4 regions of the Patulibacter defluvii genome follow, and region 4 is predicted to be linked to each of the others. Evidence: riboswitches for the same ligand, from Rfam matches in the RefSeq annotation. Region 4 holds a riboswitch; each other region holds the start of a gene.

Region 1 (7,482 bases), on a different contig from region 4:
CCCGCGTGCTGCCGGCCCCACCGCGCGCCGTAGGGCGAGGTGACCGTGCCGCTGATCGGCTTGGCCGTCCCGCTGGTCGACCCGGTCGAGGACGATCCGCTGCCCGTGTCGGTCGGGGTGTCGGCCTTGGGGGACGCCTCGCGGTCGCTCGACGTCTCGCCGCCGCCGGTGCTCTTCGCCGCGTCCTTCGACCCACCGTCGCCGGTCGCCGTCGATGCCGCTCCGTCGCTGGAGCTGGAGCCCGCCCCCGAACCCGAACCGGAACCCGTCCCGGAATCCGACCCCGAGCCCGAGTCGGACGTGGCCGCCGCCTCGTCGCTCGCCGCGGTGCTCGACGGCGACCGATCGTCGTCGGTCAGGGCCGCGGTACGGGTCGTCGCCGCCCGCTCGCTCGGGCCGACGAGGACCAGGTCCTGCCCGCCGTCGGCGCTGGTCCGCGCCGCCACGACCTTCAGCGACGAGCCGCCCGCACCCGCGCCGCGGACCGACGCCTGCTGGGTGCTGAGCAGCGCCGTCCAGGTCTGCGGCCCGAGGACCCCGTCGACCTGCAGGCCGCGCTGGCGCTGGAAGCGCTCCACCGCCCGCACCGTCCGCTCGCCGTAGACCCCGTCGACGTGGACGCCGAGCCGCTGCTGGGCCTCGCGCACGTCCTGCCCGGTCGCGCCCGCGACCAGGATCGAGCGCGTCCGGCCCTCGTCGCTGATCGGCCCGGCGATCCGACCGCTGGTGGTGGCCGAGCCATCGGTCGTCGTGGTCGCGGTGTCGCCGGTCGCCCCGGCGGCGATCGCACCGCTGACGGCGGGACCGGTGGTCGAGCCGACCATCGCCACGCTCATCGCCATCGCCATCTTGCGCCGGCGCCGCTCGCGCGCCCGCTGGATCGGGACGCTGATCCGCCGCTCGCGCGCCCAGACCGTCGAGCGCTGCCAGAGGCTCGGATCGGCCAAGTCGCGGCCTCCGACACCGGTGCTCGCCGGAACGCCGGCCGCGGCCAGGGCCGAGGCGACGCCGTTCGGCCCCAGATCGATCGCGGTCGCGGTGTGGGTCGGGCGCGCCGCCGTCGCCTCCAACCGCCGCGCCAGGCGCGAGGGCTCGGACGCTGAGGTACCACGGATCGCCCGCTGGCGACGCTGTCGGGAGCGCTCGTGGGACGCCTGCCACAGGTCGTCGCGCACGAGGTCGCGCTGCTGTCCGGTCACTCCGGCATTCCTCCTGTCGGTGGCCTGCGGGGTGAGCTGACGGGCTCGCGCTCCAGGAGCTGCGCTACGCCTTGCGGCGATTCGCCCCAGCGGTCGTGACGACCGCGGTTGGTTCCCCCGCCCGCGCGCATCGGGCGCGCGGTTCGGCCGTTGAATCCGCAGAGCACCGTAGCGCACCCGCAACGCGGATTGCAGCACTTGAGGAAACGTTCATCGGGCCTTGAGGTGCCTCAGTCGACGACCACCTCGACGTCCTCGCGGCCGTCGTCGAAGGCCAGGTGGGTCTGGATCCGGGCCGCCTCGGCGAGCGGCGTCTCGTAGCTCCAGGCGACGTCCTCGACGCCCGCGACCGTCCAGTACGACGCCTCGCCCTTGTAGGGGCAGATCGTCCGCAGGCCCGAGCCCGGCGCCACCGCTCCCGGATCGACGTCGGCGGCCGGGACGTAGACCCGCGGCGGCAGGCCGGTCTCGAAGAGCAGCTTCGGCCGCACGCTGCGGGCGACCACGGTGCCGCCGATCCGGACCTCGACCGACCGCGATCCGTCGTGGACGTCGACCCGGTGGTAGGGGTCGCGCAGGTGGCCGACGATCCGGTCCTGCTCGGCGAACCAGGCCTCGACCTTCTCCGGGTAGAGGGCAGCCAGGCCGCGCAGCCAGGGAGCGGCGGGCTGTGGGTCCTCGTAGGCCCAGATCGCGTCCTCGACGACCTGCCCGCCGGCGTTCAGCGACCAGTACGAGGCGTCGCCCTTGAAGGGGCAGTGGGTGGTGGTCGCGGTGCGGGTCATCAGGTCGCCGCGGTAGTCCTCGAACGGGGCGTAGATCCGCGGCGGGATGCCGGTCTCGTAGAGCAGCTGCGCGCGGTCGCTGTCGAGGACCAACTCGCCGCCGACGACCGCCCGCACCCGCGGGCCGTAGGGCTGCAGGTAGAGCTGGTGGGCGGGGCTGGCCGCCCGCAGGTCGAAGTTGAAGCGACCGCCGGGCGCTCCCGCCAGCGGTCCGTCGCCGAGGGTCAGGCTCATGCGACGAGGTCTAGCGGGTCGCGAGCCGGTCCCGCCAGCGACGGGCGATCGGGGCTCACCCGTGGCGGGCGACGAGCGCGCGCAGGGCCGCGAAGGCCGGCTTCGGAGAGAGGTCGTCGCGCAGCAGGCCGTAGCGGCTCTGGAAGTCGGCCGAGCCGGAGTCGGCGTCGCGGAGGTCGAACCAGCGGTAGTCGCTGACCCCGTAGCGGCGGCGAGCGCCGAGCACGGCGGCGACCGAGGCCCGCAGTACCCGCGCCTGGGTCCGTTCGCTGCGGCCGGGGCCGGTCGGATAGCCGTTCTCCGAGACGTGCACCGCGACCCGTCGGCCGAGGCCGGCGCGGCGCATGTTGGCGCGCAGGCGGGCGAGCGAGCGGCGGACGGTGGTGCGGACCGCGTGCGACGAGGGCGGACGCCGGGCCGGGGTCGGCCAGGTGCCGGGGTAGACGTCGAGGCCGACGTAGTCGACGGCGCGGGCGAAGGCGGGGCCGCCGCTGCGTCGGAGGCCGGTCCAGAAGTCGTGGCCGCGCAGGTCGTGGGCGGCGTTGAAGCCGATCGCCAGGTGGCGGTGGCCGAGCCGGTCGCGCTCGGCGGCGGCGGTGGCGACTCCCTCGACGAGGGCCTGGGCGACGCCGGGGTAGTCGCCGTCGGCGGCGGCCGGGGCGCCGACGACGTTCGCCTCGTTGGTGATCTGCAGGCCGACCAGCTCGCGGCGGGGCCCGTAGGTGCGAGCGACCTGGCGGACGAACTCGAGGTAGGCGGGCACGGCGTGGGCCGGCTCGCGGTCGCTGGGCTGGTAGCGGAGGACCAGCTCGACCTGGCAGCCGGTGGCGGCGGCGTCGCGCAGGACCTGGTCGACGTGGGGCACGGCGGCGGCGAACGAGCCGGCGTCGTGGAAGGCGGCGTACTCGTGGAGCACGAAGTCCCGGCGGCCGGCGCGGAGGCCGCGGATCATCGCCAGCCGTCGCCCCGGGTCGACGGCCTGGGCGCGGAGGACGCCGTCGGTGCCGCCCGCGTCGCCGCCCGGATAGACCCCGAACCGCACGGCCCCAACGTAGCCCGGCAGCGGGCGGGCGGCGTCGGCCGTCGCGGGGGCGAGCGCCGGACCGCCGCGGAGCGCGACGGCGAGGGCGAGGGCGGCGAGCACCAGCAGCAGCGCCGAGCGGAGATGGGGCATCGATGACGTAGTCGTCCGCCCACGGGCGGAGGCGCACGGGCGGCGGGCGGTCCTCGACGCATGTCGCAGCGCCGCGAGGCCCGTGCGCACCGGCGCGACCACGGCCGGGGCGACCGAGATCGGGGGGAACGGGGGGTTCGAAACGCGCTGGCGCCCGCTCGGCACGGCGGGAGGCGCACGTCCTGTCGCCACCGTAGCGGGAACGGCCCCGCCGCCGCTCCCCCGACCGGCGGGTCTCCACGCACCCGCTCGCCGCGCCCGCTAGACTGCACCGCCGTTGCGCCCGTAGCTCAGCTGGATAGAGCGTCGGTCTACGGAACCGAAGGTCAAAGGTTCGAATCCTTTCGGGCGCGCTGCGGAAAGGCCTCCAGATGGAGGCCTTTCTTGCTGCTGGGGTCGCCCCGGACGCCGACCCGTCAGCCCGCGGTGACCGACCGCAGGTCCTCGAGCGACTGGTCGATCAAGCGCCTGAACGCCGCGGGGTCGTCGTGCGCGATCCAGCGCGCGAACGCCGCGTGGAAGACGATCACGCCGGCTCGCGCGGCGAGGTCGGCGTCGTTCGCCGATACGCCCCGCTCGCGCAACGCCGCCTCGATCGCGCTGGCGAGGTCGTCGAGCTTGATCAGCTCGCGCTCCCTGAGCTCGGGGGCGGCGTCGACGATCCGGGCGCGCGTGCGGGCGAACGCGTGGCGCTCGACGAACATCTCGGCGATCGGGTCGAGCCCGGCGACGACGGCCGCCAGCGGGGTGGCGTCCGGCGGGGCGGCGGAGACGGCCGCCGTCCAGGCGCGCTCCAGCTCGTGGCCGCCGCCGAACAGGACCTCCCTCTTGTCCGGGAAGTGGCGGAAGAACGTCCGCTTCGTCAGGCCGGCGCGCTCGGCGATCTGGGCGACGGTGGTGTCGTCGTAGCCCTGCTCGTCGAAGAGCGCGATCGCGGCCGCCATCAGGCGCCCGGCTGCGTCTGGTTTCCAGCGGGCCATGGGCGACCAGCGTAGTCGATGACACGGAGTGCCATCGGCCTGCTACTGTGATGTCACAAGGTGTCATCACCTCCCTCCCCGCGAGCCATCTGGAGAACCCACCATGCGCGTCTTCGTCACCGGTGCCTCAGGCCATGTCGCCTCCGCCGTCATCCCCGAGCTCCTGGCCAACGGCCACGCGGTCGTCGGCCTCGCCCGTTCGGACGCCGCGGCCGCCACGGTCGCGGCGCTCGGTGCCGAGGTCCGCCGCGGCGACCTCGACGATCTGCCGGGGCTCGAGCGCGCGGCCGCCGAGGCCGACGGCGTCATCCACCTCGCCTTCCGGCACGAGGCGATGCGCGCCGGCGACTTCACGGGCGCGATCGACTCGGACCTGGCCGTGACCCGGGCGATCGGCGAGACCCTCGTCGGAACCGACAAGCCCTTCGTGACGACCGGTGGCACGCTGATGCTCGCGATGGCGGGGATCACGGGACGCCCCGGGACCGAGGACGACCAGGTCGACGACGGTCCCCGGGCCGCGGCGGCCAACTACGCGCTGGCCCTCGGGGAGCGAGCCGTGCGCTCCTCGGTCGTGCGCCTGGCGCCGCTGATCCACAGCGACCTCGACCACCACGGCTTCACCCACGGGCTGATCGACGCCGCCCGCGAGACCGGGGTCGCGGCCTACACCGGCGACGGCACGAACCGCTGGCCGGCGGCCCACACGTACGACATCGGCGTCCTCTACCGCCTGGCCCTGGAGCGGGCCCCCGCCGGTTCGACGCTGCACGGCGTCGGCGACACGGGCATCCCGCGCAAGCTAATGGCCGAGACGATCGCCGCCAAGCTCGGCGTGCCGACCAAGAGCATCAGCGCGGAGGAGGCGCCGCACTACCTGGGCTACCTCGCGGCCTTCGCCGGGCTCGACAACCCGACCTCCAACGACCGGACCCGGCAGCTGCTGGGCTGGGAGCCGACCCACCCCGGCTGGGTCGAGGACGTCGAGCAGGGCCACTACTTCGCCTAGTCCCCCTCCCCCGCCCGCGCCCGCGCCCGCGCCGCCTGCCGCACCAGGTGGTCCCTCTCGGCCACGTCGGTGGCCCGGCGGGCGGCCTCGGCGTAGGCCTCCGCGGCCGGCCCGAGGTCGCCGGCCAGCTCGTGCAGGTGACCGCGGACGGCGTGCCAGCGGTGGCGGTCGCCGAGCACGTCGCGCAGGCGGTCGGTCTCGCGCAGGCCGGCCGCCGGGCCCATCACGTGGGCGACCGCGACCGCCCGTCCGAGCACCGCCGCCGGGTCCTGGCGCAGCGGCTGGTCACTCAGCGCGACGAGGTCGTCGTACCAGGCCAGGATCTGGGGCCAGTCGGTCTCCTCGGCCCTGGCGGCGTCGTCGTGGAGGGCCGCGATCGCCGCCTCGATCTGGTACCGCCCCGGGCGCTCGCGGGCCAGCGCCGCCTGCAGCACGGCCACGCCCTCGGCGATCTCGTCCGTCCTCCAGCGCCCGCGGTCCTGGCGGTCGAGCGTCACCAGCCGGCCCTCGTCGTCGAGCCGCGCCGCCCGCCGCGCGTGGTTGAGCAGCATCAGCGCCAGCAACCCGCCCACCTCGGGCTCGTCGCTGGCCAGCGTCAGCTGCCGCGTCAGCCGGATCGCCTCCTCGGCCAGGTCGACCCGGGTCGCCGGGCCCACGTGCCCCGCCGTGTAGACCAGGTAGAGCACCCGCAGCACCACCGCCAGGTCGCCCGGCCGGTCCAGCCGCCGCCCGGCCAGCGTCCGCTTCGCGCGGCTGATCCGCTGGGCCATCGTCGCCTCCGGCACGTAGAAGGCGTCGGCGATCTCGCGCGTGGTCAGGCCGCCGACGGCGCGCAGGGTCAGCGCCACCTGCGAGGCCGGCGGCAGCTCGGGATGGCAGCAGCAGAAGAGCACGAACAGCGTGTCGTCGCCCTCCGCCACCGGCCCCGGCGGCGGCTCGGCGTGGACCGTCTCCTCGCGCCGGACCCGCGCCGCCTCGCTGCGGCGAGCGTCGACCAGCCGCCGGGTGGCGACCGCCGTCAGCCACGCCCGCGGGTCGTCCGGCGGATGCTCGGGCCAGACCCGCAGGGCCTCGATCAGCGCCTCCTGGAGCGCGTCCTCGGCCGCGTCGAAGTCCTCGCCCCGCCGGACCAGCGCCGCCAGCGCGCGCGGGACGAGAGCCCGCAGCGCGCCCTCGTCCAGCGGCGCCACCGGCGTCACTCCGGCGACGGCGCCGCGGTCATGACCTCGCGCACGTCCAGCCACTCGTACAGCGGCTCGCCGCGCGGACCCGGCTCGGACGAGACGTAGGCCGCGACCTCGAGCGCCCGCTCGTGGGACTCGACGTCGATCATGAACCAGCCCGCCACCAGCTCGCTCGTCTCCGGGTGCGGGCCGTCGGTGGTGACCGGCGCCGCGCCCGGACCGCCGTAGCGGACCCAGGTGCGGGTCGGGGTCAGCGCCTGCGCGTCGACGAACTCGCCGTTCTCGCGCAGCATCTCGGCGACGTGGTGCTGGAAGGCGATGTGGGCCTCGACGTCCTCGGGCGCCCACTGGTCCATCGGCGGGAACGGGTGGTGCGGCTCGGGGCCACCGCGGTAGTGCTTGAGGATCAGGTACTTGGGCATCGGGGTTCTCCTGGTCTCGCGGGCCGCGCCGTTCGTGGCCCTTCACCTGGTGAGCGGAGCCGCGGGCATCATCTCGACAGCCGGCGCGAAATTGGCGCGTAGGCGCTCGCGACCGCTCAGGCCGCGCGCGGCGGCGTCGGCAGCTCGACCGTCACCGACAGCCCACCACCCGGCCGCGCCGCCAGCGTCAGCGTGCCGTCGTGGGCGTGGGTGATGCTGCGGACGATCGCCAGGCCGAGCCCGACGCCGGCGTGGTCGCTGCGGACCCGGCTGCTGCCGCCGCGCTGGAACGGCTCGACCAGCGTCGCCACCACCGACGGGGTCAGCGGCTCGCCCGTGTTCTCGACCGTCAGCCGCGGGCCGCGGGGCCCGGTCCCGGTGGTGATCCAGACCGTGCCGTCCCGCGGCAGGTTGTGGACGATCGCGTTGTGGACCAGGTTGGTGCTGACCTGCAGCAGCAGCGCGTGCGAGCCGCTGGCCACGGCCACGTCGCCG
Region 2 (7,482 bases), on a different contig from region 4:
AGGTCGGCGAGCCCGAGCGAGCGGTTCTTGACGTCGCTGCCGGTCAGCGACGAGTTGCGGATGTCGGCGCCGGTGACGCTCGAGTTCTTGATCTGCTTGCCGCTGATCAGGCCGGCCGCCGTCGCCGTGCCCGAGAGGGCGGCGAAGAGGGCGACGGAGGCGATCACGGTCGACGCCTGCGGGCGGCGACGGCGGCGGGACGGGGCGGTGCTCACGGTGGACTCCTGCGTTCGGGGGGACGTGCTCCTCGGCACGCCCCGCAGGATCGCCGCGGCCCGCCGCGACGGCATGGGGGATCGGCCCCCTGTCCTGGGGGTTGGGGGGGGTCAGAGGGCGTCGGCCAGCGCTCGCCGCGACGGCACGCCGAGCTTCGCGTAGACCCGCGTCAGGTGGTTCTCGACCGTCTTCGGGGTCACGAACAGCTCCTCGGCGATCTCGCGGTTGGTGCGGCCGCCGGCGGCCAGCTCGGCGATCCGCCGCTCGGACGCGGTCAGCTCGTCGAACCGCAGCCGCTTCGGCGGCGCCCCGGCCACCTCCAGCTCGGCCGCGACCGCCTCGGCCGTCCCCCGCGCGCCGCAGCCGAGCGCCACCTCCAGCGCCTGCTCCAGCGCCGCGCGGCCGTCGCGGCGGCGGCCGGCCCGCAGCAGCGCCACCCCGTGGTCGCCGCGCGCCCGCGCCTCCTCGGTCCGCAGGCCCGACCCGGCCAGCGTCGCCACCGCCCGCTCGAGCCCGGCGATCCGGTCGTCGGCCGGGCCGGCCAGCGCCGCCGCCCGCTCGGCGACCCCGAGCGCGCACGGCCGCTCCCAGCTCCGCGCCCAGGCCAGGTGCTCGTCGGCCAGCGCCCGCGCCCGCTCCCGCTCGCCGTCGTCGCCGCCGCGGGCCAGCGTCCGCGCCGCCAGCGCCCGCCAGGCCAGCGCCCGCATCGGCCGGCCGGCGCGGTCGTCCTCCTCCAGCGGCACCAGGTCGGCGGCGACCGCGTCGGGCCGGCCCTCGGCCTCGTGCAGCCGCGCCTTCGCCCACGCGATCCAGCGCATCACGGTCGGCCCGCTCGGGTGGTGCTCCAGCCCGCTGGCGGCCAGGTGCGCCGCCGCGCCGGCCAGGTCGCCCTGGTCGACCAGCGCCAGCACCACGTACGAGGCGTTGACCCCGGCCATCACCGGCGGGATCGCGCCCCCGGCCGCCGCTCGCGCGTCGGCCTCGGCGTCGCGCGGACGGCCCTCGTTCAGGGCCAGCACCGCGCGGGTGCCGAGCGCGCCGGCGGTGGCGAACGCCGAGCCGCGCCGGCGGCCGTCGGCCAGCGCCTGCTCGATCGTCTCGCGCGCCTCGCGGTGGGCCTCGCACGTCAAGAGCGCGTAGGTCGCCATGTACCAGTGCAGGGCCTCGGCGCTGTCCTCGGCCACCAGCCGCCCACCGGCCAGCGCCCGCACGGCCAACGCGACCACCTCGTCGGCCGGCGCCCCGACCGCGTGCCGCTCCTGGGCCAGCAGCGCGAGGATCGTCCGCTCGGCGCGGGTCTCCCCCGGCAGCCCGCGGTGGCGGCCGAGGTCGAGCGCGTGCTCCTGCCCCGAGAGCCAGGCCAGCAGCGCCAGGTCGGCCTCCAGCTGGAGCGCGTCGTCGGCGCCGTCGGGCGGCTGCTCGGCGACCGCCCCGCGGACCAGCTCGCGGGCGGCGTCCATCCCCTGCCCGGCGAAGGCCGCGAAGGCCCGGTCGCGGTGGACGGCGGCCCGGCGGGCGGGCGCCTCCAGCAGCTCCAGCGCCAGGTCCAGGCGGGCGATCCCGTCGGCGAACGCCCCCTGCCGGACCTCGGCCCGGCCCAGCTCGGCCAGCAGCGCGGCCCGCTGATCGGCCGGCGGCGGCTCGACCAGCGCCCGCCGCAGCTGGACCGCGGCGACGTCGGCCGCGCCGGTCCGCAGCGCCCGCTCGGCGGTCCGCCGCAGCAGCCCGACCAGCGCCCCGTCGCCGGTCGCGGCGGCGGCGATCGCGTGCGGGACCAGCGCGTCGTCGCCGGCGCCCTCGTCGCGCAGCACCTCGTAGGCCCGCCGGTGGGCGGCCTCGCGGTCGGAGGGCAGGCAGTCGCCGTCGACCGCCGCCCGCACCAGCGGGTGGACCATCCGCAGCGGCCGTCGCGGCTCCAGCAGCCCGGCCGCGGTCAGCGCGTCGGCGGCGGCCCCGGCGACGTCGAGCGGCAGCCCCGAGATCGCCGCCGCGTGGCGCAGCTCGCCCTCGCCGCCGAGCGTCGCCACCGCCCGCGCCAGCAGCAGCGCCGGCTCGCCCAGGTGGCCCAGCCGCAGCAGCAGCGAGCGGCGGACGGCCAGCGGTCCGGCCTCGGCGACGGTCCCGGCCGCGACCAGGTCGGGCGAGGGGTGGGCCTCGGCCAGCTCGGCCGCCAGCTCGACCAGCAGGAACGGGTTGCCGCCGGTCGCGTGGTCGCAGGCGTCGACCAGCGAGGCCGGCGCCGCCTGGCCGGCGAAGGCCCGTCCCAGCAGCGCGGCGACCCCGTCGGTGGTCAGCGGCTGCGGGCGCAGGAAGAAGGGGTCGGCGGCGGCGAACAGCTCGGCCAGCAGCCGCTGCTGCGACCCGGGCTCGTCGCTGCGGGTGCCAACCAGCACGGCCACCGCCAGCCCGTCGAGCCGCCGGGCCAGGTAGCCGCCGGCCCGCAGCGAGGCCGCGTCACCCCAGTGGGCGTCGTCGAGCAGCAGCAGCAGCGGCCCGTCGTCGGCCAGGTTGGCCACCAGCCACTGGAGCGCGTGGACGATGTCGCCCGAGGGGTCGTGGCCGGGCCCGGCGTCGGTCGGCGGCGGCGCCAGCCCGAGCACGGCGGCGGCCGGCGCGGCCGGTCCGGCCAGCAGCGCGGCCTGCCGCTCGGGCGTGGCGGTCAGCACCGGACGCTCGACCAGCTGGCGGACGACGCCGTACTCCAGCTCCTGCTCGAGGATCCCGCCCCGGGCCCGCAGGACCCGCATCCCCCGCTCGGCCGCGAGGTCGGCGGCGGCCCGCAGCAGCGTGGTCTTGCCGATCCCGGCCGGACCCTCGACGACGGTCAGCGAGCCGTCGCCGGCGCAGGCCCGGTCGAGCCGCGCGGCGATCGCCCGCAGCTCGGCGTCGCGCTCGAGGATCCCGCTGGCCGCCCCCACCACGGGGGAAGCCTAGAGCGGTGGTCAAGGTCGCACGCCGATCGCCGGGCGGCCGGCATGCGACGTTCCCCCACGCCGGCGGGGGCGAACGTCGCACGGCGCGGCGGCTACCCGCCAGCGTGCGACGTTCGCCCCTCGCGCGGATCAGGCGGTGACGGTGGCGTCCTGGCCGCGCTGCGCGGCGGCCTCGGCGTCGAACTCCGGCTGGCGGTAGTTCGCCGGGTCGCCGAACAGCGGGGTCTCCTCGTCGCCGTGCGCGACGCCGGCCTCGATGAACGAGTAGCGGCCCTGGAGGACGCCCTTGGCGACCTGCCGACCCTGCTCATCGTCGTTGTCGCGCAGCTCGGCGAAGAGCCGCTTGGCGCGGCGGCGGGCCTGGGTCGCGAAGGCGTCGGCCAGCTCGTCGATCGCCTCGGCGTTCTGCGGCTGCTCGCCCTTCAGGTGCTCGGCGTAGACGACCGCGGCCGAGATCGAGAACAGCTCGGCGCCGATGTCGACGATCCGGGCCAGGATCCCGGCCCGCTGCTCCAGCTTGGCGCCGTGCTTGCCCATCGCGTAGAAGGTCACGCGGGCCAGCTTGCGGGCGTTGCGCTCGACGAACCGCAGGTGGGTCGCCAGCTCGCCGAACTCGTCGAAGCTGCGCGGGTTCTGGCCCTCGCCGACGGTCAGCTGCGGGAACCACTTGGCGTAGAAGCCGCCGGCCTTGGCCGCCAGCTTCGCCTTCGTCGCGGGACCGCCGTCGCCCTCGATCAGCTCGCCGGCGATCTGCAGGTGCTGGTCGATCGCCTCGCGGGCGATCTGCAGGTGCATGATCTCCGTCGAGCCCTCGAAGATCCGGTTGATCCGCATGTCGCGGAGGGCGCGCTCCAGCGGCACGGCGCGCTCGCCGCGGGCCTTCAGCGACTCGGCGGTCTCGAAGCCGCGGCCGCCGCGGATCTGGACCGCGTCGTCGATCGCCTTCCAGGCCAGCTCGGAGCCGACCAGCTTCGCGATCGCGGCCTCGATCCGGATGTCGGAGCGCTTGGCCTCGGCCAGGCGGGTGGCGACCTCGACGACCGCCTCGGTGCCGAACGCCGTCGCGGTGATGTACGACAGCTTCTGGGCGACCTCGTCGTGCTGGCCGACCGGCTTGCCCCACTGGGCGCGCTCGGAGGCGAACTCGCGCACGACCTTCGCCGCCCACTTGGTGGCGCCGGCGCAGATCGCGGGCAGCGACAGGCGACCGGTGTTGAGGGTCTGGAGCGCGATCTTCAGCCCCTCGCCCTCCTGGCCGATCAGGTTCTCCTTCGGCACGAAGACGTTCTCGAGCCGGGTGACCGAGTTCTCGATCCCCTTCAGGCCCATGAAGCCGTTGCGGTGCTCGACCGTGACGCCCTCGGAGTGGTAGTCGAGGACGAACGCCGAGACGCCGCCGCGGCGGCCCTCGCCCTTCGGCACCCGGGCCATGATCACGACGATGTCGGCGATCGCGCCGTTGGTCGCCCACAGCTTGCGGCCGTTGAGCACGTAGCCGGAGCCGTCGGCGGTCGGGACGGCCGCGCACTGCAGGCGGGCCGGGTCGGAGCCGACGTCGGGCTCGGTCAGGAGGAAGGCGGAGATGTGGTCCTTGGCCACCTTCGGCAGCCACTGCTGCTTCTGCTCCTCGGTGCCGGCGATCATCAGCGGCTCGGCGACGCCGATCGACTGGTGGGCCGAGAGCAGGGCGCCGAGCGCGCCGTGCCAGGTGCCGGCCATCGCCATCGCGCGGCCGTAGGTCATCCGCGAGTGGCCGAGGCCGCCGTACTCCTGCGGGATCTTGATCCCGAACGCGCCCATCGCCTTGAGGCCGTCGATGACCTCGTCGGGGATCTTGGCGTCGCGCTCGATCTGGAGCGGGTCGACCTTCTCCTTCAGGAACGCCTCGAACTCGGCGAGGAACTGCTTGCCGCGCTCGGCCTTCTCCGCGTCCTCCTTGGGCAGCGGATGGATCAGGTCGAGGCGGAAGTCGCCCAGGTAGAGCTCCTTGCCGAAGGAGGGGAGGTTCCAGTCCTGCTCGCGCGCCTCCTCGGCGAACTTGCGGGACTCGGCGCTGGTCGGTTCGGTCGTCATCGGAGGCGGCTCCAGGGATGGATTGACTGGTCAGTCAACATGGAACGGTAGCGAACCGGACGGTCCTCGGCGAGTGTGGAACCACACACGCGACCGCCGGTAGGGTGGTGGCCCGGGCACACCCTCCCCTACCCCGAACGCGGCGACGCCACCCGGGCGGGTGGCGTCGAGGGTCCTGCTCGTGCGCGGGCCGGCGGCCCGCGGTGGCGGTCAGCCGCTGATCCGGCGGGCCCCCACGTAGGCGGAGCCCCAGTAGCTGTCGTTGAGCTTGTGCTCCATCACGCCGTGGGTGGTGGCGGAGATCACCGTCGTCGCGCTGGTCGCGATCCCGACGTGCGAGGCGCCGGGGCCGGCGGTCGAGAAGAAGACGAGGTCGCCCGGCTGGATGTCGGCGCGGTCGACGGCGACGCCGACCTTGAACTGCTCGAAGCTGGTCCGCGGCAGGCTGACGCCGGCCTGCTTGAAGGCCCAGACCATCAGGCCCGAGCAGTCGAAGCCGCCGGGGGCGGTGCCGCCGTTGCGGTACGGGGTGCCGATCTGGCCGCGGGCGGCGGCGATCGCGGCCGCGATCGCGCCGGCGGGGGCGGTCGGGGCCGCCTCGGTCGCGGTGCCGTCGTCGGCGGTCGCGGCCGGCGAGGCGGCGGCCATCTTCGCCTCGATCTTCTCGGCGAAGCGGAGCTTCATCGCCCGCAGCGTCTCGAGGTTCGGGCGGCCGGTGCGGGTCAGGCTCTTCTTGCCCTGGTAGCGCTTGATCGCGCTGCGGGTCCGGCTGCCGAGGGCACCGTCGGCGCGGACCTTGACCCGGCGCTGGACGCTCTTGGTCTGCGAGCGGGTCAGCTTCACCGTCTTCGTCGTCGAGACCGTGCTCGTCGGCGCCGCGGTCGGGCTCGCGGCGGCCGTGCTGGCCGTCGTGTTCGCCTGGCCGCCGGCACCGAGGCCGCCCGAAGCGGGCTGGTCGGCGAGCGCCGGGGTCGCGAGTCCGAGCGTGAGGGCGGCCGCGAGCGCGGCGCCACGGGTGAGGGGTGTCACGGGGGGGTCTGCTCTCTTTCGTCGGCCTACGGGGTTAGCTGACGGGCTGGCGCAGAAAGAGCAGCGCCTCCACCATTCGGTGGATTCGCCCCGAGCAGGACGGCCGTGCGGCCATCCCGTCCAGTGGGTCCCCCGTTCGCCGGCCTTCGTCGCCGGCGATTCGGCTCGCAGCACCGTAGCAAGGCCGTCGCCGGGAACGCGGTGGTTCCTGCCCGATCGCGCCGATTCTTCGGTTGCGAGTGGCGACGCGCCACGATGGTCGCGCCCCTGCGTGGCCCGGCCGGCGGTCCGGACCCGCTACGGTCGGTCCGCGATGCGGGGTGACCTGTACGGGCGGTTCGCCGGGATCTGCGGCGACTGCGGGTGGACCGGCCGGACCGAGGACGTCTTCGACCTGCTCTGGGACGCCTACTCCCAGCCGCACCGGCGCTACCACGACGTCGACCACCTGGATCACGTCCTGCGCGAGGTCGACCGGCTGACGCCCGACGGCGCCGGCCCCGCGGACCGGACCGCGGTGGTGCTGGCCGCGTTCTTCCACGACGTCGTCCACGACCCGCGGCGGGCCGACAACGAGCGCCGCTCGGCCGACCTCGCGCGGCGGGTGCTGGAGCAGCGCGGGGTGGCGCCGGCGACGGTCGCCGTCGTGGTCGCGGCGATCCTGGCCACCGACCCCGCCCACGACGGCGAGCGCGACCTGGTCGCCCGCTGGCTGGGCGACGCCGACCTGGCGGTGCTGGCCGGCCCCGCGCCCGACTACGACCGCTACGTCGCCCGCGTGCGGGCCGAGTACGCCCACGTGCCCGACGCGCAGTGGACGAGCGGGCGGGCCGCGGTCCTGCGACAGCTGCTCGACCGCGCGCGGCTCTTCGCCCTGCCCGGCCAGGAGCAGGCCGAGCGGGCGGCCCGCGGCAACCTGCGGCGCGAGCTGGCGGCGCTGACCGCCTAGTCTCCGTCGCGATGCCGCTCCGCCCCGCCGCCGAGGACCTGATCGCCCTCTACCGGGCCGCGGCCGCCGCGGTCGGCGAGGACCTGCCCTGGTTCGACGCCCACACCCACGTCGGCCAGAACGACCCCGACGGGCAGACCGCGACCGCCGAGGAGATCCTGGCCGGGCTCGACGCCGCCGGCCACCGGCGGGCGCTGACCTTCGCGATGCACGAGCCGGACGGCTACGGCGCCGCCAACGACGAGGTGCTGCGGGCCGCGGCGGCCTCGGACGGGCGGCTGC
Region 3 (7,482 bases), on a different contig from region 4:
GGCGAGTGGGTGAAGGTCGAGCAGAACGAGCTGGTCGACACCGCGGCGCTGCTGCGGGCCCGGATCGGCAGCGCCCAGTACGACCTCCACTTCGCCACCAACCGGCCCGAGGACGTCGAGGTCGACGCCGACGGCACCGTCTACGTGTCGTTCACCAACAACACCGGCAGCAACGTCTGGGACTACCACGGCTCGATCCGCAAGCTGGTCGAGGCCGGCAACGACCCGACGGCGTTGACCTTCACCTGGCAGGACTACGCCGACGGCGGGCCGACCGGGCGCGCCGGCGCGGGCGAGCAGGGCTTCTCCTCCTGCGACAACCTGGTCTTCGACTCGGCGAACAACCTCTGGGTGGTGACCGACATCTCGTCCAGCTCGCTGAACAAGCCGTCGGCCGCCCACTACCAGTACCACCAGAACAACGCGGTCTTCATGATCCCGCGCTCCGGCCCCAACGCCGGCGTCGCGTTCCGGTTCGCGAACATGCCGGTCGAGGCCGAGGGCACCGGGCCCTACTTCGACGCCGACGAGTCGACGCTGTTCGTCAACGTCCAGCACCCGGGCGAGGAGACCCCGGCCAGCGGCGGCGTCTACGGCGACCCGGCCACCTACTCCAGCTGGTGGCCGGCCGGCAACAAGACCGCCGGCGTCAACCCGTCGCTGCCCCGCCCGGCGACGGTCGCGATCACCCGCGTCAAGAAGGGCGACGACCCGGGGGACACGACGATCCCGCCCGGTCCCGGCCCGGGCCCCGACCCGAAGCCCGGCCAGCCGTCCGGCAAGACCGCGGTCGACGTCCCGGAGAAGGTGTCGCTGGCGACGCTGCTCTCCAAGGGCGTGAAGGCGAAGTACCGCGTCCGCGAGGCGGCCCGGATCGAGGTGATCCTCTACGTGCGGCTGCCGAAGGTCGGACGGCTGAAGTCGCGGCTGCTGACCGTCGCCCGCGTCCGCAAGACGGTCCAGGCGGGCAGCGGCAGCGTCACCCTGCGGCCCGGCACCGTCGCCCGCGCCGCGCTGCGGACCCGCCGCGGCCGGACGCTGCGGGGTCAGGCGCGGCTGATCGTGAAGCCGGTCGACGGCACGCCGAAGGTCGTCCGCCGCTCGGACGCCTTCACGATCCGCTGACCCCCTGCCCCGGCCCTGGCTCGCGTGGCGGATCAGCCCCACCCCTCGGGGCCGATCCGCCACGCGAGCCGCGGTCAGCCGGCGACGGCCCGGGCGGTCTCGACCAGCAGCCGCACGCCCCAGCCGCTGGGGCCCTTGCGCAGGTAGGACCGCGGCAGGTCGGACGACATCGCCGCCATGTCGACGTGGGCCCACGGCACCCCGCCCGCGAACCGCTCCAGGAAGGCGGCGCCCTGGCTGGCGTGGGCGGGTCGGCCGCCGCTGTTGACCATGTCGGCGCTGGTGCTCTTCAGCAGGTCGCGGTGCTCGTCCTCCAGCGGCAGCGGCCAGACCCGCTCGCCGGTCCGCTCGCCGGCGCCGCGGACGGTGTCGAGCCAGCCTTCGTCGTGCCCGAGCAGGCCGGCGTGGGAGTTGCCCAGCGCGACGGTCACGCCGCCGGTCAGCGTCGCGACGTCGATCAGCCGCTCGGCGCCCAGGGCCAGCGCGTGGGTCATCGCGTCGGCCAGCACCAGCCGGCCCTCGGCGTCGGTGTTGACGACCTCGACCGCGGTCCCGTTGGCGGCCACGAAGACGTCGCCGGGCTTCATCGCCGCCGGCCCGACCAGGTTCTCGGTCGCGCCGATCACCGCCACCACCCGCACCGGCAGCCGCAGCCGGGCGATCGCCGCGACCGCCTGCAGGACCGCCGCCCCGCCCGACATGTCGAGCTTCATCTTCGTCATCCCGGCCGGCGTCTTCAGCGAGTAGCCGCCGCTGTCGTAGGTGACCGCCTTGCCGATCAGGCCCAGCAGCGGGCCGGCCGCGGCGGCCGGCTCGTAGCGGGCGACGATCAGCGCCGGCGGCTCGACGCTGCCCATCCCGACCGCGGCGAAGAGCCCCATCCCGCGGGCGCGGAGGGCGGCCTCGCCCAGCTCGACGTCGACCTGCAGCCCGTCGATCTCGTCGCCGAGCGTCAGCGCCTCGACCGCCAGCGCCCGCGGCGTCAGCCGGTTGGCCGGCAGCTGCTGCAGTCGCCGGGCCTCGTTCTGGGCCGCCGCCACGACCGCCGCCGCCGCGATCGCCGCGCTCGCCGACGGGCCGGGGACGGCGCCGCCCGGACCGGCGATCCGGACGCCCTCGGCCGGCGGCGCGGCGGCGGCCGGCTGCTCCGCCTCGGCGTCGGCGGCGCGGGTCGGCACCACCGCCTGGGCGCGGTCGGGGAGGGCGGCGCTCGGGCGGCCGTCGACCTTCGCCGGCCGGTGGGCGACGAGCACCGCCGCCTCGGCGACCGCGGCGGCGCCGTCCTCGTCGTCGACCACCACCGTCACCGCGCGCGCCCGCAGGTCGGCCGCCCGCCGCAGCGCCGCGCCGGTCGCCACCCGCCGGTCCTCGTCGTGGCGGAGACCGTCCTCGCCGACCCCGACCAGGATCCAGCGGACCCCGTCGCCGTCGCGCAGGTGAGCCACGTGGCCGAGCGCGGGACGGGCCTCGCCGTCCTCCAGCAGCGCCTCGATCAGCGCCCGCGGCGCGGCGTCCGGCGCGGCCACCGGACCGGCGCCGGAGACGCCCACCACGACGGCGTCCGCGGCCGGGTCGTCGGCCCGCAGCGCGCGGACGTCGGGGGTGGCGGAACGGGCGGGTGCGGGGCTGGACACCGGTCCAGCCTACGGGCGCGTCGGGTCGGCGGCCGGCCCCGCGTATGCTTCCACCCCTCCGAGCAAGGGAAGCACTGATCATGGCCAAGACCGTCATCCTGAGTTCCGCCCGCACGCCCGTTGGCAAGCTGGGCGGAGGCCTCTCCACCGTCAAGCCCGTCGAGCTGGGCGGGATCGCGATCACGGGGGCGCTCGAGCGCGCCGGCGTCGCGCCCGAGCAGATCGAGCACGTGGTGATGGGCCACGTGATCCAGGCCGGTCAGGGTCAGATCACCGCCCGCCAGGCGCAGATCGCCGCCGGGATCCCGGATCACGTCAGCTCGGAGACGATCAACAAGGTCTGTACGTCGAGCATCCGCTCGGCCGCGATCATCGACCTGCTGGTCCGCGCGGGCGAGCTGGGCGTCGGCGTCGCCGGCGGCATGGAGTCGATGTCGCTCGCGCCCTACCTGCTGACCAACGCCCGCTTCGGCTACCGGATGGGCGACGGCAAGACGGTCGACTCGATGGTCCTGGACGGGCTGACGAACTCGTTCACCCACCGCCAGATGTTCGACGAGACGACCGAGGTCGCCGACGCCCACGGCTGGTCGCGCGAGGAGCTCGACCGCTGGGCGCTGCGCTCGCACGAGAAGGCGCTCGACGCGATCGACGGCGGCCGCCTCGGCGAGGAGATCGTCCCGGTCACGATCAAGGGCCGCAAGGGCGACACCGTCGTCGACACCGACGAGGGTCCGCGCCGCGGCTCGACGATCGAGGCGCTGGCGAAGCTGCCGGGCCTGGTCAAGGGCGGCACCCACACGGCCGGCAACTCGCCGGGCGTCAACGACGGCGCCGGCGCGCTGGTGCTCGCCTCCGACGAGTGGGCCGCGGCCAACGGCAAGGAGGTCCTCGGCGAGATCGTGGCCTTCGGCCAGGCGGCCGGCGAGTTCCCGAACCTGCTGACGACGCCGGGCAAGGCGTCGCACAAGGCGCTCGAGAAGGCTGGCCTGAAGCCGTCCGACGTCGACGTCTGGGAGATCAACGAGGCCTTCGCCTCGGTCGCCCTCAACTCGATCAAGGATCTCGGCATCGACGAGGACCGGGTCAACGTCAACGGTGGCGCGATCGCCCTCGGCCACCCGCTCGGCGCCTCGGGCGCCCGGATCATCGGCTCGGCCCTGCTCGAGCTGCGCCGCCGCGGCGGCGGCATCGGCGTCGCGACCGCGTGCTCCGGCACCGGCCAGGGCGACGCCGTCGTCATCAAGGTCGGCTGAGGCCGACCCCCGCCGCCTCGCGTGGCGGTCGGCCCCCGGCAGCTGGGGGCCGACCGCCACGCGAGCGACGGCCGAGGCCTCGCTAACCTCCGCGGCGTGCCCCGCGCCGCCGCGTTCTTCGACCTCGACAAGACGCTGGTCGCCGGCTCGTCCGGGTTCTACTGGGCGCGGGCGGCGGCGGCCCACGGGCTGATCTCGCGCCGGCGGCTGGCCGCGGACGGCTGGGAGAACCTGAAGTTCCGGATCCGCGGCTCGACCGACGAGTCGACCCGCAAGGTCTGGGAGCGGGTGGGGGAGTTCCTCGCCGGCCAGCGGGTGCGCGACTTCGAGCGGCTGTCGCCGCGGGTCCTGGCCGGCGTGCTGCCGCGGCTCTACCCCGAGATGCTGGCGATCGCCTGGGAGCACCAGGACGAGGGCCGGCCGGTCTACGTGGTGACCGCGTCGAGCCAGGAGACCGCCTCGATGATCGCCGGGGTGCTGTTCTTCGACGGCGCCCTCGGCGCGCCGCTCGAGGCGGTCGACGGCCGCTACACCGGGCGGCTGTCGGGCCCGATGACCTACCGCGAGGGCAAGGTCGAGGCGATGCGGCGGCTGGCCGAGCGCGACGGGCTCGACCTGTCCGCCTCGTGGGCCTACTCCGACAGCGAGTCCGACCTGCCGATGCTGCGGGCGGTCGGCCATCCGGTGGCCGTCAACCCCGACCGCGAGCTGGCCCGGGTGGCGCGCGAGGAGGGCTGGGAGGTGATCCGGCTGGAGCGGCTGGCGACCCACCTGAAGACCGCCGCGGCGCTGGTCGCGGTCGGGGCCCTGGGCGGCCTGGGACGGGCCGCCTCCGCCGGCCGGCCGCTCGGCGGGACCGGGCGCCGCCGCGGCTGATTGGCGCGCCGGCGTCCCGATCCGTCGGACGCTGCGCTAGCATCCTGCGCTCCATAACCCATGCCGAGTCCCGGTCGCACAGCGGTCGGGAGCGGGGGACCCAGTGATCGCCAAGTGGCGATCGGGGGCGAATCGCCGGAGGACTCCGGCGTAGCGCACGTCTTGAGCGCGAGCCCGTCAGCTAACCCCGTAGGCGATGAGACGAAGGGACGGAACCCCCCATGAGTCACGATCGCGACCTCGCGTCCACGCTGCCGTGGGCGCGCAGCCTGCGGGCCTCGCGCAAGCGCCGCGACGCCGCTGCGTCGAAGCGCCGCTGGAGCACCCGCCGGCGCGCCACGGCGACCGCGATGACCGTCGCCGTGCTCGGCCTCGGCGGCGTCGCGGCCGCCCAGACCGGTTCTGCCGGCGGCAGCGCGAAGAGCCAGGCGGGCGGCGCGTCGATCGCCGCCGTCCAGGGCAAGCTCGGGATCGCTGCCGACGGCGTCGTCGGTCCCCAGACCCGGGCCGCGGTCAAGCGCTTCCAGCGCCAGGCCGGGATCGCCGTCGACGGCGTGATCGGACCCCAGACCCTGGCCGCGCTCGGGCTCCGCGGCGGCGCGACCGCCAGCGCCCGCAGCAGCCGCACGACCAGCGGCAGCGCCGGCAGCGGCAGCGGCAGCGGGACGACCAACGCCACCCTCCGCAAGATCGCCCAGTGCGAGTCGGGCGGCGACCCGACCGCGATCTCGGCCAACGGGACCTACCGGGGCAAGTACCAGTTCGACCGCCAGACCTGGCGCGCCAACGGCGGCAGCGGCGATCCGGCCGCCGCCTCCGAGGCCGAGCAGGACCGGATCGCGGCCAAGCTGCTCGCCGCCCGCGGCACGCAGCCCTGGCCGGTCTGCGGCCGCTAGGCCCGGCCCACCGCGGCCCGCGCGAACTGGCGTCAACTCCCACCTCCGCTCCCGAACTGGCGTCAATCCACTCCGCTATCCGGGGCGGAATGACGCCAGTTCGACGGGGGAGGGGTGGGATGACGCCGGTTCGCCCCGACCTTGCGCGCGGTCGCAGGCGCTCCCATCGGTGCCGTGTGCGAGCCTTGGGGCGTGTCATCGTCACTGCGGATCGATCCGATCGCCGAGGCGCGCCGCCATTGGACGGCGCGCTGGGGTGCGGAGCCGGCGCGTCCGATGGCCGCGGTCACCTCGATCATGCGGGTCCAGCAGATCCTGCTGGCGCGGCTCAACGAGCTGCTGCGCGAGGACGCGCTGACCTTCCCCCGCTACGAGGCGCTGATGCTGCTCTCGTTCACCCGCACCGGCGCGCTGCCGCTGGGCAAGATCGGCGAGCGGCTGCAGGTCCACCGCACCAGCGTCACCAACATCGTCGACAAGCTCGAGCAGGACGGCCTGGTCCGGCGGGTCCCGCACGAGTACGACCGCCGCGCGACCCTCGCCGAGATCACCGACGCCGGGCGCGAGGTCGCCGCCCGCGCCACCGAGCGGCTGAACGCGGCCAGCTTCGCCCTCGACGCGCTGGGCGCCGGCGCCCAGGACCAGCTGACCGAGCTGCTCGGCGACCTGCGCCGGGCGGAGGGGGACTTCGTCGGCTGAGCACCCCCGACGGCCGGGGGTGATCGTCGCGGTCCGCGCCCCCGGGCTGGACGTTCCGGCGCCGGCCGCGTACGATCAAGGACGAGATATGCGGGCTTCCGACTATCTCACTTCCACGGACAAGACGGACTGACGATGCCCACGCCTCCCGAGACCGCCGCCACCGCCCTGCCCACCACCCACGAGCAGTGGCAGGCCGCCTACGGCCTGTCGCCCGAGCGCGACGCGGACTTCACGACGCTCGGCGGGATCCCGATCGAGCCGCTCTACACCGCCGCCGACCGGCCGACCGAGCAAGCCGACGGCACGCCCGACCCGTCGATCGGGCTGCCGGGGCAGTACCCCTTCACCCGCGGCGTCTACCCGTCGATGTACCGCGGCCGCCTCTGGACGATGCGCCAGTTCGCCGGCTTCGGCACCGCCGAGGAGACGAACGAGCGCTTCCGCTACCTGCTCGACCACGGCCAGACCGGCCTCTCGACGGCCTTCGACATGCCGTCGCTGATGGGCCACGACTCCGACCACGCGCTCTCGCTCGGCGAGGTCGGCCGCGAGGGCGTGGCGATCGACACCGTCGACGACATGCAGACGCTGTTCCGGGGGATCGACCTCGGCGCGGTCTCGGTCTCGATGACGATCAACGCCCCCGCGGCGATCATGCTGGCCTTCTACGCGGTCGCGGCCGAGCGCCAGGACGGCGGCACGCAGGAGAACCCGGGCGTCCCGCTCGATCGGCTCAACGGCACGATCCAGGCCGACATCCTCAAGGAGTACATCGCCCAGAAGGAGTGGTGCTTCCCGGTCGACCCGGCGATGCGCGTGCTGGGCGACATGATCGAGTTCTCGGCCCGCAACATGCCGCGCTGGAACTCGGTCTCGATCTCCGGGTACCACATCCGCGAGGCCGGGGCGACCGCCGCCCAGGAGCTGGCCTTCACGCTCAAGGACGGCCTGACCTACGTCGAGCAGGCGATCGAGCGCGGGCTCGACGTCGAC
Region 4 (7,482 bases):
GCAGCCCGGCCCAGCCCTGGAACGCCGGGTGCGCGTCGGGGTCGTAGGTGACGTCCTCGCCGACGCCGTCGTGGCCGCCGCCCGACAGCCGGACCACGGTCGTGCGGCGGAGGAAGAACGGCGTCTCGCGCTCGAGCGGTTCGAGCGCGACCGCCTCGATCCGCAGCGGCAGGTCCTGGATCACCGACCACAGGGTCGGGCCGGGGGTGGGCGGGGCGACGGTCTCGGTCATGCGTGGCTCGCGTTCGGAGAGGGCGGGGAGGAAGGTGGTCAGTCGGCCAGCCGGGCGCCGACCAGCTGGACGACGCCGAAGCGGCGCTGGCGGATCGCGGCGAACCCGCGCTCGCGCAGCAGCGTGGCCAGCTCGGCGGTGCCGAAGACCCGCACGCCACCGAGTCGCCCGCCGGCGCGGAGCGCGGGGGCGGCCAGCGGCAGCGGCGGGGCGGCCGAGGTCAGCAGCGCGATCCGGCCGCCGGGTCGGAGCACGCGGGCGGCCTCGGCGAGGGCCGCCTCGGGGTCGTGCAGCAGGTCGAGGGCGGCGAAGCAGACGATCCCGTCGACGCTGTCGTCGACCAGCGGCAGCGCGCTGGCGTCGGCCCGCAGGTAGGCGACGGTCGGGAACCGCCGGCGGGGCGTGTCGCGGATCGCCCGCCGCAGCGCCGATGGCGCGGCGTCGAGCCCGATCACCAGCCCCTCCGGGCCGACGTCGGCGACCAGCCGCCGGGTCAGGCGCCCCGGCCCGCAGCCGAGGTCGAGGACGGTGTCGCCGGGGCGGGCGCCGAGCAGCGCCCGCAGCAGCCGCGTCTCCTCGGTCGCGCCGGGGCCGAGCGGGCCCTTGGCCGCCCGCCGCAGCAGCGGCCGGGCCAGGCGCTGGTGGGCCAGCTCCGCGCCGGGCGCCTGCAGCAGCGCGCCGCCGAGACCGCCGGCGGTCGTCCGGCCGGGTCCGAGCAGCTCGATCCAGCCGCCGTCCACGACCGGCCCGCGCTCGCGCAGCGCCGGGAGCAGCAGACGGTGGAGTCGCTGCTGCGCCGGCGCCACCGGTCACTGCTCCGGGACGGCGGCGGACGGCATCACCGGCATGCCCGGCTGGGCCGCCTGGCCGCGGTGCTCGCCGCTGCGCCCGAGGGCGGTCAGGCGCGCGATCTCGGCCTCGCCGACGCGGCGGGTCGGGTGATCGGCCGGCAGGTCGGCGATCAGGCGCGCGACCCGGTTGCGGATCTGCTGGGCGAAGTGGGGCGTCGCGGCCCCGGTCAGCTCGCGGATGTCGTCGATCGTGACCGCGGTCCCGCGGGTGCGGCGGTCGGGGCGTTCGGCTTCGCTCATGGGATCCTCGTCGGGGGCGCCGGGCTCAGCGCCCGTCGTCCGGCTTCTTCGTGGTCCGCCCGGGCGGGGTCGGGCCGGTGGTCGTGGTCGCGCCGGTGGTGGTCGTGTTGCTGCCGCCGCCGTCGGCCTGGGCGTCGCCGGGCTGCGGCGCGTCGCCGGTCTCGGCGGGGGCGCGCTCGTTGACGGGGCTGATCTCCAGCAGGGCGTCGATCTGCGACTGCACCTGGGGCGAGATCGCGCTGGCGCTGCCGGCCAGCCAGCCGCGGTTGTAGTAGCCGTCGGACGCGTCGCCGGTGCTGGGGATCCCGGGCTGGAAGTCGAGCAGGAAGTTGCGGACCGGCTCCGGCAGCTTGTCGGCGCTGTCGAGCAGCAGCAGCGGCCCGTGGAGGCCGGTGGCGGCCAGCGGCGCCAGGGTGATCCCCAGCAGCGGCGCGTCGGCGCGGGCGAAGGTGAAGCCGTGGCCGGCGCCGGTGATGTGCCAGCCGAACGCGCCCGAGCCGTACTTCGCGAACCCGATCGCGTTGCTGATCGGATCCGAGCCGCCGGTCCGGCGGACGGTCCCGTACTGGCGCAGCTGCTTGGTCACCGCCGGCGGGATCACGCTGCTGGGGCCGAGCACGAAGATCGTCGCGCGCGGGTGGTCGGCGAGCTGGCGCTTGGTCGCCGCCGGCAGGCCGTTCTTGGTCACGAACGCGATCGGGTCGCCGGACTTCGCCGCCCAGGCGGCTGCCGGGACCGCGAACTCGGGCCGCTCGGCGCTGACCACCAGCACGCTGTCGCTGGCGCGGCGGCGGGCGGCGGCGGTCAGGCGGTCGATCGCCAGCGCCAGCTCGGCCGGGTCGCGCCCGTCGATGTCGTTGGTCCGCAGGCCGCTCGGGCGGCCGACCGCGCCGACCCGGAAGACCTGGGCGCCGCCGGCCGGCTCGCTGCCCGCCGGCCGCAGCGTCCGCAGCGCGTCCTGGGTGATCTCCGGCAGCTGGGTGCCGTCGCTGAAGAGGATCGGGGCGCCGATCGGCTTCGCCATCAGCGAGCTGGCGGCCAGCGCGGCCCGCCAGTCGCGCTTGTCGACGAGCGCGATCGCGCGCGCCTGCGTCTCGGCCGCGCCGCCGGAGTAGATCGCGCGCGCCATCGCGGCGGCGGCGGCGACCGGGTCGTCGCTGGCGGTGCGGGTGGTGTTGCGGGTGGCGACGACCGGGAAGCCGAGATCGGTCGGCCCGGCGGCCTCCGCGGCCTTCGGCGTGCCCCCGAACGGCGAGCCCCCGGACTGGTCGTCGTCGCCGCAGCCGGCGAGCGCCGTCAGCGCCAGGCAGGCGGCCACGAGGGCCGTTCGGCGGCGGGGGAGGGCCCGGTGCGGAGACATCGCCGTCGAACGCTACCCGGCGACGCTGGATCGCGTGCGACGGGACTCCTCCCCGCTGCAGGACGCGCTGCAGGGTTGGGTGCGAGCTTGCGGGACTCCTGTTACGCTGCCCGGAGCCGAATTACCGAGTGACGTCTCGGTAAGCGGGGGAACCACTAGTTCCTTGGGGCAAATTCGCCGCGATAGCGGTGGAAGCGCTGGCTCTTTCTGCGCTCGCCCGTCAGCTAACCCCGTAGGCCGACGAAAGAGAGCAGTTCCTTGCGCCCCTTCACTCGAGCCATGGCCCTGACCGCTGTTGCGGCGTTCGGTTTCGTCGGCACCGCGTCAGCCGCTTCACCGGCGACCGGTGGGCTGACGACCGAGACGCCAGCCCAGACGGCTCCGGCTCCGCCGGCGGCTCCCGGGGCGGTCCAGGTTCCGGCCGGGATGCGGGTCACCAACGGCGTCCGCGCCAAGCGTTACAAGGGCAAGACGCTCGACGGCCGCACCGCGTACTTCGCGCGGGTCCCGCTGAAGGCGCCGGCGCAGGTCCAGCAGGCCGTGATCGCCGCCAACAAGATCGTCGGCAAGCCGTACAAGTACGGCGGCGGCCACGCCCGCGTCGAGGACACCGGCTACGACTGCTCGGGCACCGTCAGCTACGCGCTGATCGGCGCCGGGCTGCTGAAGAGCCCGCTCTCCTCCTACGAGTTCGACGATCTCTGGAAGAACGCCGAGGAGGGTCTCGGCCAGTGGATCTCGGTCTACGGCAACCAGGGTCACGCCTACGCCGTGATCGCCGGGCTGCGGCTCGACACCTCGGCCGCCTACGACCGCGGCGGCGCCAAGGGCCCGCAGTGGCGTCCGAACAACCGCAAGGACGCCAAGAAGTTCGCGGTCGTCCACCCGCCGGGTTTGTAGGGCCGCGCCTCACCCCTGAGCTTGCGAAGGCCGCGCACCGCGCGGCCTTCGTCGTTCTCGGACCTCCGCCGGGAATTCACGGCGGCTTGAGCCAGGGACGATAGGGTGGTCGACGAGTTCCCGAACACGTTGAAAGTGGAGACCGATATGGGCCTCGGCGGCCGCATGTCCACCGTCATCAAGGCCAAGCTGTCCCGCGTTCTGGACAAGGCCGAAGACCCGGGCGAGACGCTCGACTACAGCTACCAGAAGCAGCTGGAGAACCTGCAGAACGTCAAGAAGGGCATCGCGGACGTCGTGACCGCGAAGAAGCGCCTGCAGCTCCAGACCGAGAAGCACCAGCAGGCGCTCGTCAAGCTCGACACGCAGGCGCGTCAGGCGCTGGCGGCGGGCAACGAGGCCCTGGCTCGGACGGCCCTGGAGCGCAAGAGCGCGATCCAGAACGAGATGCAGAGCCTCGACACCCAGGTCGCGGAGCTGGAGAACCAGCAGCAGCAGCTGATCGCCAGCGAGCAGAAGCTGCGGACCAAGGTCGAGCAGTTCCGGACCAAGAAGGAGGTCATCAAGGCGCAGTACAACGCCGCGGAGGCCCAGGTCCGGATCTCCGAGGCCGCGACCGGCGTCGGCGAGTCGATGGCCGAGGTCGGGATGGCGATGCAGCGCGCCGTCGACAAGACCGAGAACATGAAGGCCCGGGCCGACGCCGTGGCCGAGCTGGAGGCGGCCGGGACCTTCGAGGACCTCGGCACCCTCGGCAGCGGCCAGGACGACATCGATCGCCAGCTGGCGCAGCTGTCGACCAGCTCCGAGGTCGACTCCGACCTGGCGCGCCTGAAGGCCGAGCTGGGCCAGGGTCCCGCTCCGGCCGAGCTGGGCGCGGGCAGCGAGGAGCCGGCGGCCGCCCCGACCGACGCCGCCACCGGGAGCGAGAGCGGCACGGGGCCGGGTCAGGGAGCGGGCGCGTGATCGTCCGGATCTTCGGCGATCAGCAGTATCGCCTGGACGACGACCAGCACGGCCCGCTCAACGACCTCGACGACGCCGTCGTCGCGGCCGTCGAGGCGGGCGACGAGGCGGCCTACCGCGACCGCTTCGACGCGCTGCTGTCGTTCGTCCGCGCCCAGGGCGCCCCGCTCGCCGACGACGAGCTGATCGGCAGCGACGTGCTGCTGCCCCCGGACGACCTCACCTTCGAGGAGGCCGGCCGGGAGTTCAACGGGGAGGGCCTGGTGCCCGACCCCGCCGACGCCTGAGTCGCCGTCGTTCGATCGACGCACGTTGCGCGGGGCGGCCATCGGCCGCCCCGCGGTCGTTGGGGGGGACGAACGTCACGCACCCCAGCGCCGCCTCCGCCCGTGTGACGTTCCCCGCCACCCCAGGTGGTCGACGTGCATGCCGTCCCGTGGGAGCCCGGACCATGCGACGTTCGCCCCCCGAAGCGCGCCGCCCTCCGCGAGCACGCCCCGCCCACGGCCCGGTCGCCAAGCCAGCGGGGGTGGGGTGGGCCCGAGATCGGAAACGTTCGCGGCCAAAGCCGCACCCCGGGGGCAAGCGACTCGCCCCCGAGGCCGCGACCGATCGAGGGCGCACCGCACCCCCGCGGACCACCTTGGCCTCCCCGGCTGAGACCAGGACCGGGCCGGCCGATCAGCCCAGCGGAGCCCCCCAGAGCGGATACCAGCGATCCAGCTCCGGTTCGAGCGGCATCAACGGGTCGAGCACCGCCCGCAGCTGGAGCTCGCGCTCGCGGTCGCGCTCCTTGGTCGCCCCCGGCTGGGGCACGAACGGGTACCAGGTCCCGCGCTTGGCCAGGTAGACCAGGTGCACGGCGCGGCCGGTGGTCGCCGGCGGGACGGCGTCGACGCCGGCCTCGCGCAGGGCGAAGACGGCACAGAGCACGCGGTCGGCGTAGCCGCCGGCCTGGAGCGACTCCATCACCGCGTTGACGCCCACGACCTGGTCGTCGACGTCGGGGTCGCGGAGCACCATCCAGCGGTAGCCGAACTCGTCGTCGCGGCGCTCGATCGTGGTCCCCGTCTCCTCGCCGGTCCCGCGCAGCACCGACTCGACGTCGTCGGCGATCTGGGTGAAGTCGCCGGTGGCCAGCGGCTGGAAGACGATCGCCGCCTCGCCCGAGCTGACGATCCCGTGCGCGGTCTGGAGGTCGAGCGCGGCCGTCGTCAGCGCGAACAGCCGGTCCGGCCGGACCTGCTTGACCGTCTTGGTGCGGCCGAAGAGCGAGTCGAGGAACCCCATCAGACGGTGCGCCCGCTCTGCAGCTGGGTCTCGATCCGCTGGAGGGCGGCGATCCGCTTCTCGGTCGGCGGGTGGGTGGCGAAGAGCGCCCCGGCCGCGCTCTTGACGCTCGGCGGGATGATGTAGAAGGCCTGCACCGCACCGACCTCGCGGAGGTCGCGGTCGGGCGTCCGCTTGATCCCGTCGCTGATCCGGACCAGCGCCGCCGCCAGCGCGCTCGGGCGGCCGGTGACGATCGCCGCGCCGCGGTCGGCGGCGTACTCGCGGTAGCGGGAGAGGGCCCGCAGCAGCAGGAACGAGATCGCGTAGACCAGGGCGGCGACGGCGATCACGGCCAGCAGGCCGGGGCCGTCGTCATCGTCGTCGTGGCCGCCGCCGAACCAGATCCCGTTCTGGACGATCATCGCGGCGAGCGAGGCGAAGAAGCTGGCCAGGGTCATCACCAGCACGTCGCGGTGGGCGACGTGGGCCAGCTCGTGGGCCAGCACGCCCTCCAGCTCGGCCGGCGGCAGCAGCTCGAGCAGGCCGGTGGTGACGCAGACCGTCGAGTTCTTCTGCGAGCGCCCGATCGCGAAGGCGTTCGGCATCCGCTCGTCGGCGACGGCGACCTTCGGCTTCGGCAGGTCGGCCTGCAGGCAGAGGCGGTCGATCAGGGCGTGCAGCTCGGGCGCCTCCTCCGGCGTCACCTCGCGCGCGTGCATCGCGTGCAGCGCCAGCTTGTCGGCGGCCAGGGTCTGGATCAGCAGCAGCACGCCGAGCACGACGACCACCACGGCCGCCTGCTTGGTCGCCGCCACGATCACCGCGGCGAAGATCGCGTAGACCAACCCCAGCCCGAAGAGCGTCCCGATCATCCGGACCTGGAGGCCGGTGTCCTTGCCGAAGGCAGCGCCGCGAGCCATGCCGTCATGGTCGCACACCGGCCCCGCCGGCCCGACCACCCGCCGGGGGACGCCGTAGACCCCGCGATCCCGCGGCTGCACGGGCTATCCCGTGCGTGGGCTGCAAGGCGCGTTGCAGCGCTCCTGGCGGCGCAACGCTCGTTGCACCGCTTCCCCGGCGGCGGTGGCGCCCGTACGGTCGCTATCGGTCGTGGTGCCGCCGCCCGGCCGTCTGCACGTCCGCACGCTCCCGCTCGCGTCGTTCGCGGGGACGGGTCCGTCGGACGCACCTTCCGAGAACCCCTTTCGCCTGCCGTGCCACGAAACCTGCCTTCCCGCTCCCGCGCGCTGCCCGCCGCCGGCACCGCGCTGCTCGTGACCGCGGGGCTCGCGCTCTCGGCCGGTCCCGCGCCGGTCGACGCGGCCTCGAAGCTCGAGCAGCTGCAGGGCAAGATCGGCACCACCAAGGGCAAGATCGACCGTCGCAAGGGCCGCGAGCGCGTCCTGACCGCCGACATCGACCGCCAGACCGGCCGGATCCGCCAGCTCCAGGGCCGGATCGACGTGCTCCAGCGGCGCGAGGACGGGGTCCAGGGCGACCTCGACCGCAGCCAGGCGCTCCTGACCCGCACCCAGACCGACCTCCGCTCCGAGCGCGCCCGGCTCTCGCGGCTGCGGACTCGCCTGGCCGAGGCCCGCCGGGTGCTCGCCGCGCGGCTGGTCGAGCTGTACCAGGCCGACAAGCCCGACCTGGTCAGCGTC

The links. Region 4 has a riboswitch for cyclic di-AMP ahead of SH587_RS22240 (hypothetical protein). Riboswitches for the same ligand answer to the same signal wherever they lie in the genome.
Region 1: another riboswitch for cyclic di-AMP. It lies ahead of SH587_RS18065 (peptidoglycan DD-metalloendopeptidase family protein); the one in region 4 lies ahead of SH587_RS22240 (hypothetical protein).
Region 2: another riboswitch for cyclic di-AMP. It lies ahead of SH587_RS12320 (NlpC/P60 family protein); the one in region 4 lies ahead of SH587_RS22240 (hypothetical protein).
Region 3: another riboswitch for cyclic di-AMP. It lies ahead of SH587_RS09615 (transglycosylase family protein); the one in region 4 lies ahead of SH587_RS22240 (hypothetical protein).

What each region holds. Positions count from the first base shown of each region.
Region 1 is NZ_JAWZSQ010000020.1:685-8,166, forward strand. It holds partial or broken gene SH587_RS18065 (peptidoglycan DD-metalloendopeptidase family protein) at 1-1,199, opposite strand, end outside; cyclic di-AMP (ydaO/yuaA leader) riboswitch at 1,205-1,358, opposite strand; gene SH587_RS18070 (DUF427 domain-containing protein) at 1,430-2,218, opposite strand; gene SH587_RS18075 (glycoside hydrolase family protein) at 2,274-3,392, opposite strand; tRNA gene SH587_RS18080 (tRNA-Arg) at 3,672-3,745, shown strand; gene SH587_RS18085 (TetR/AcrR family transcriptional regulator) at 3,809-4,336, opposite strand; gene SH587_RS18090 (SDR family oxidoreductase) at 4,476-5,381, shown strand; gene SH587_RS18095 (RNA polymerase sigma factor) at 5,378-6,580, opposite strand; gene SH587_RS18100 (YciI family protein) at 6,577-6,987, opposite strand; gene SH587_RS18105 (sensor histidine kinase) at 7,104-7,482, opposite strand, start outside.
Region 2 is NZ_JAWZSQ010000010.1:75,087-82,568, forward strand. It holds gene SH587_RS12305 (hypothetical protein) at 1-215, opposite strand, end outside; gene SH587_RS12310 (AAA family ATPase) at 327-3,137, opposite strand; gene SH587_RS12315 (acyl-CoA dehydrogenase family protein) at 3,279-5,222, opposite strand; gene SH587_RS12320 (NlpC/P60 family protein) at 5,433-6,251, opposite strand; cyclic di-AMP (ydaO/yuaA leader) riboswitch at 6,260-6,427, opposite strand; gene SH587_RS12325 (HD domain-containing protein) at 6,565-7,200, shown strand; gene SH587_RS12330 (amidohydrolase family protein) at 7,212-7,482, shown strand, end outside.
Region 3 is NZ_JAWZSQ010000007.1:106,058-113,539, reverse strand. It holds gene SH587_RS09635 (PhoX family protein) at 1-1,125, shown strand, start outside; gene SH587_RS09630 (M17 family metallopeptidase) at 1,200-2,759, opposite strand; gene SH587_RS09625 (thiolase family protein) at 2,840-4,015, shown strand; gene SH587_RS09620 (HAD family hydrolase) at 4,112-4,891, shown strand; cyclic di-AMP (ydaO/yuaA leader) riboswitch at 4,943-5,102, shown strand; gene SH587_RS09615 (transglycosylase family protein) at 5,113-5,787, shown strand; gene SH587_RS09610 (MarR family winged helix-turn-helix transcriptional regulator) at 5,980-6,486, shown strand; gene SH587_RS09605 (acyl-CoA mutase large subunit family protein) at 6,622-7,482, shown strand, end outside.
Region 4 is NZ_JAWZSQ010000031.1:25,697-33,178, reverse strand. It holds gene SH587_RS22260 (hypothetical protein) at 1-232, opposite strand, end outside; gene SH587_RS22255 (class I SAM-dependent methyltransferase) at 271-1,038, opposite strand; gene SH587_RS22250 (hypothetical protein) at 1,042-1,323, opposite strand; gene SH587_RS22245 (hypothetical protein) at 1,349-2,683, opposite strand; cyclic di-AMP (ydaO/yuaA leader) riboswitch at 2,788-2,937, shown strand; gene SH587_RS22240 (hypothetical protein) at 3,110-3,583, shown strand; gene SH587_RS22235 (PspA/IM30 family protein) at 3,731-4,549, shown strand; gene pspAA (PspA-associated protein PspAA) at 4,546-4,836, shown strand; gene pspAB (PspA-associated protein PspAB) at 5,231-5,839, opposite strand; gene htpX (zinc metalloprotease HtpX) at 5,839-6,741, opposite strand; gene SH587_RS22215 (murein hydrolase activator EnvC family protein) at 7,036-7,482, shown strand, end outside.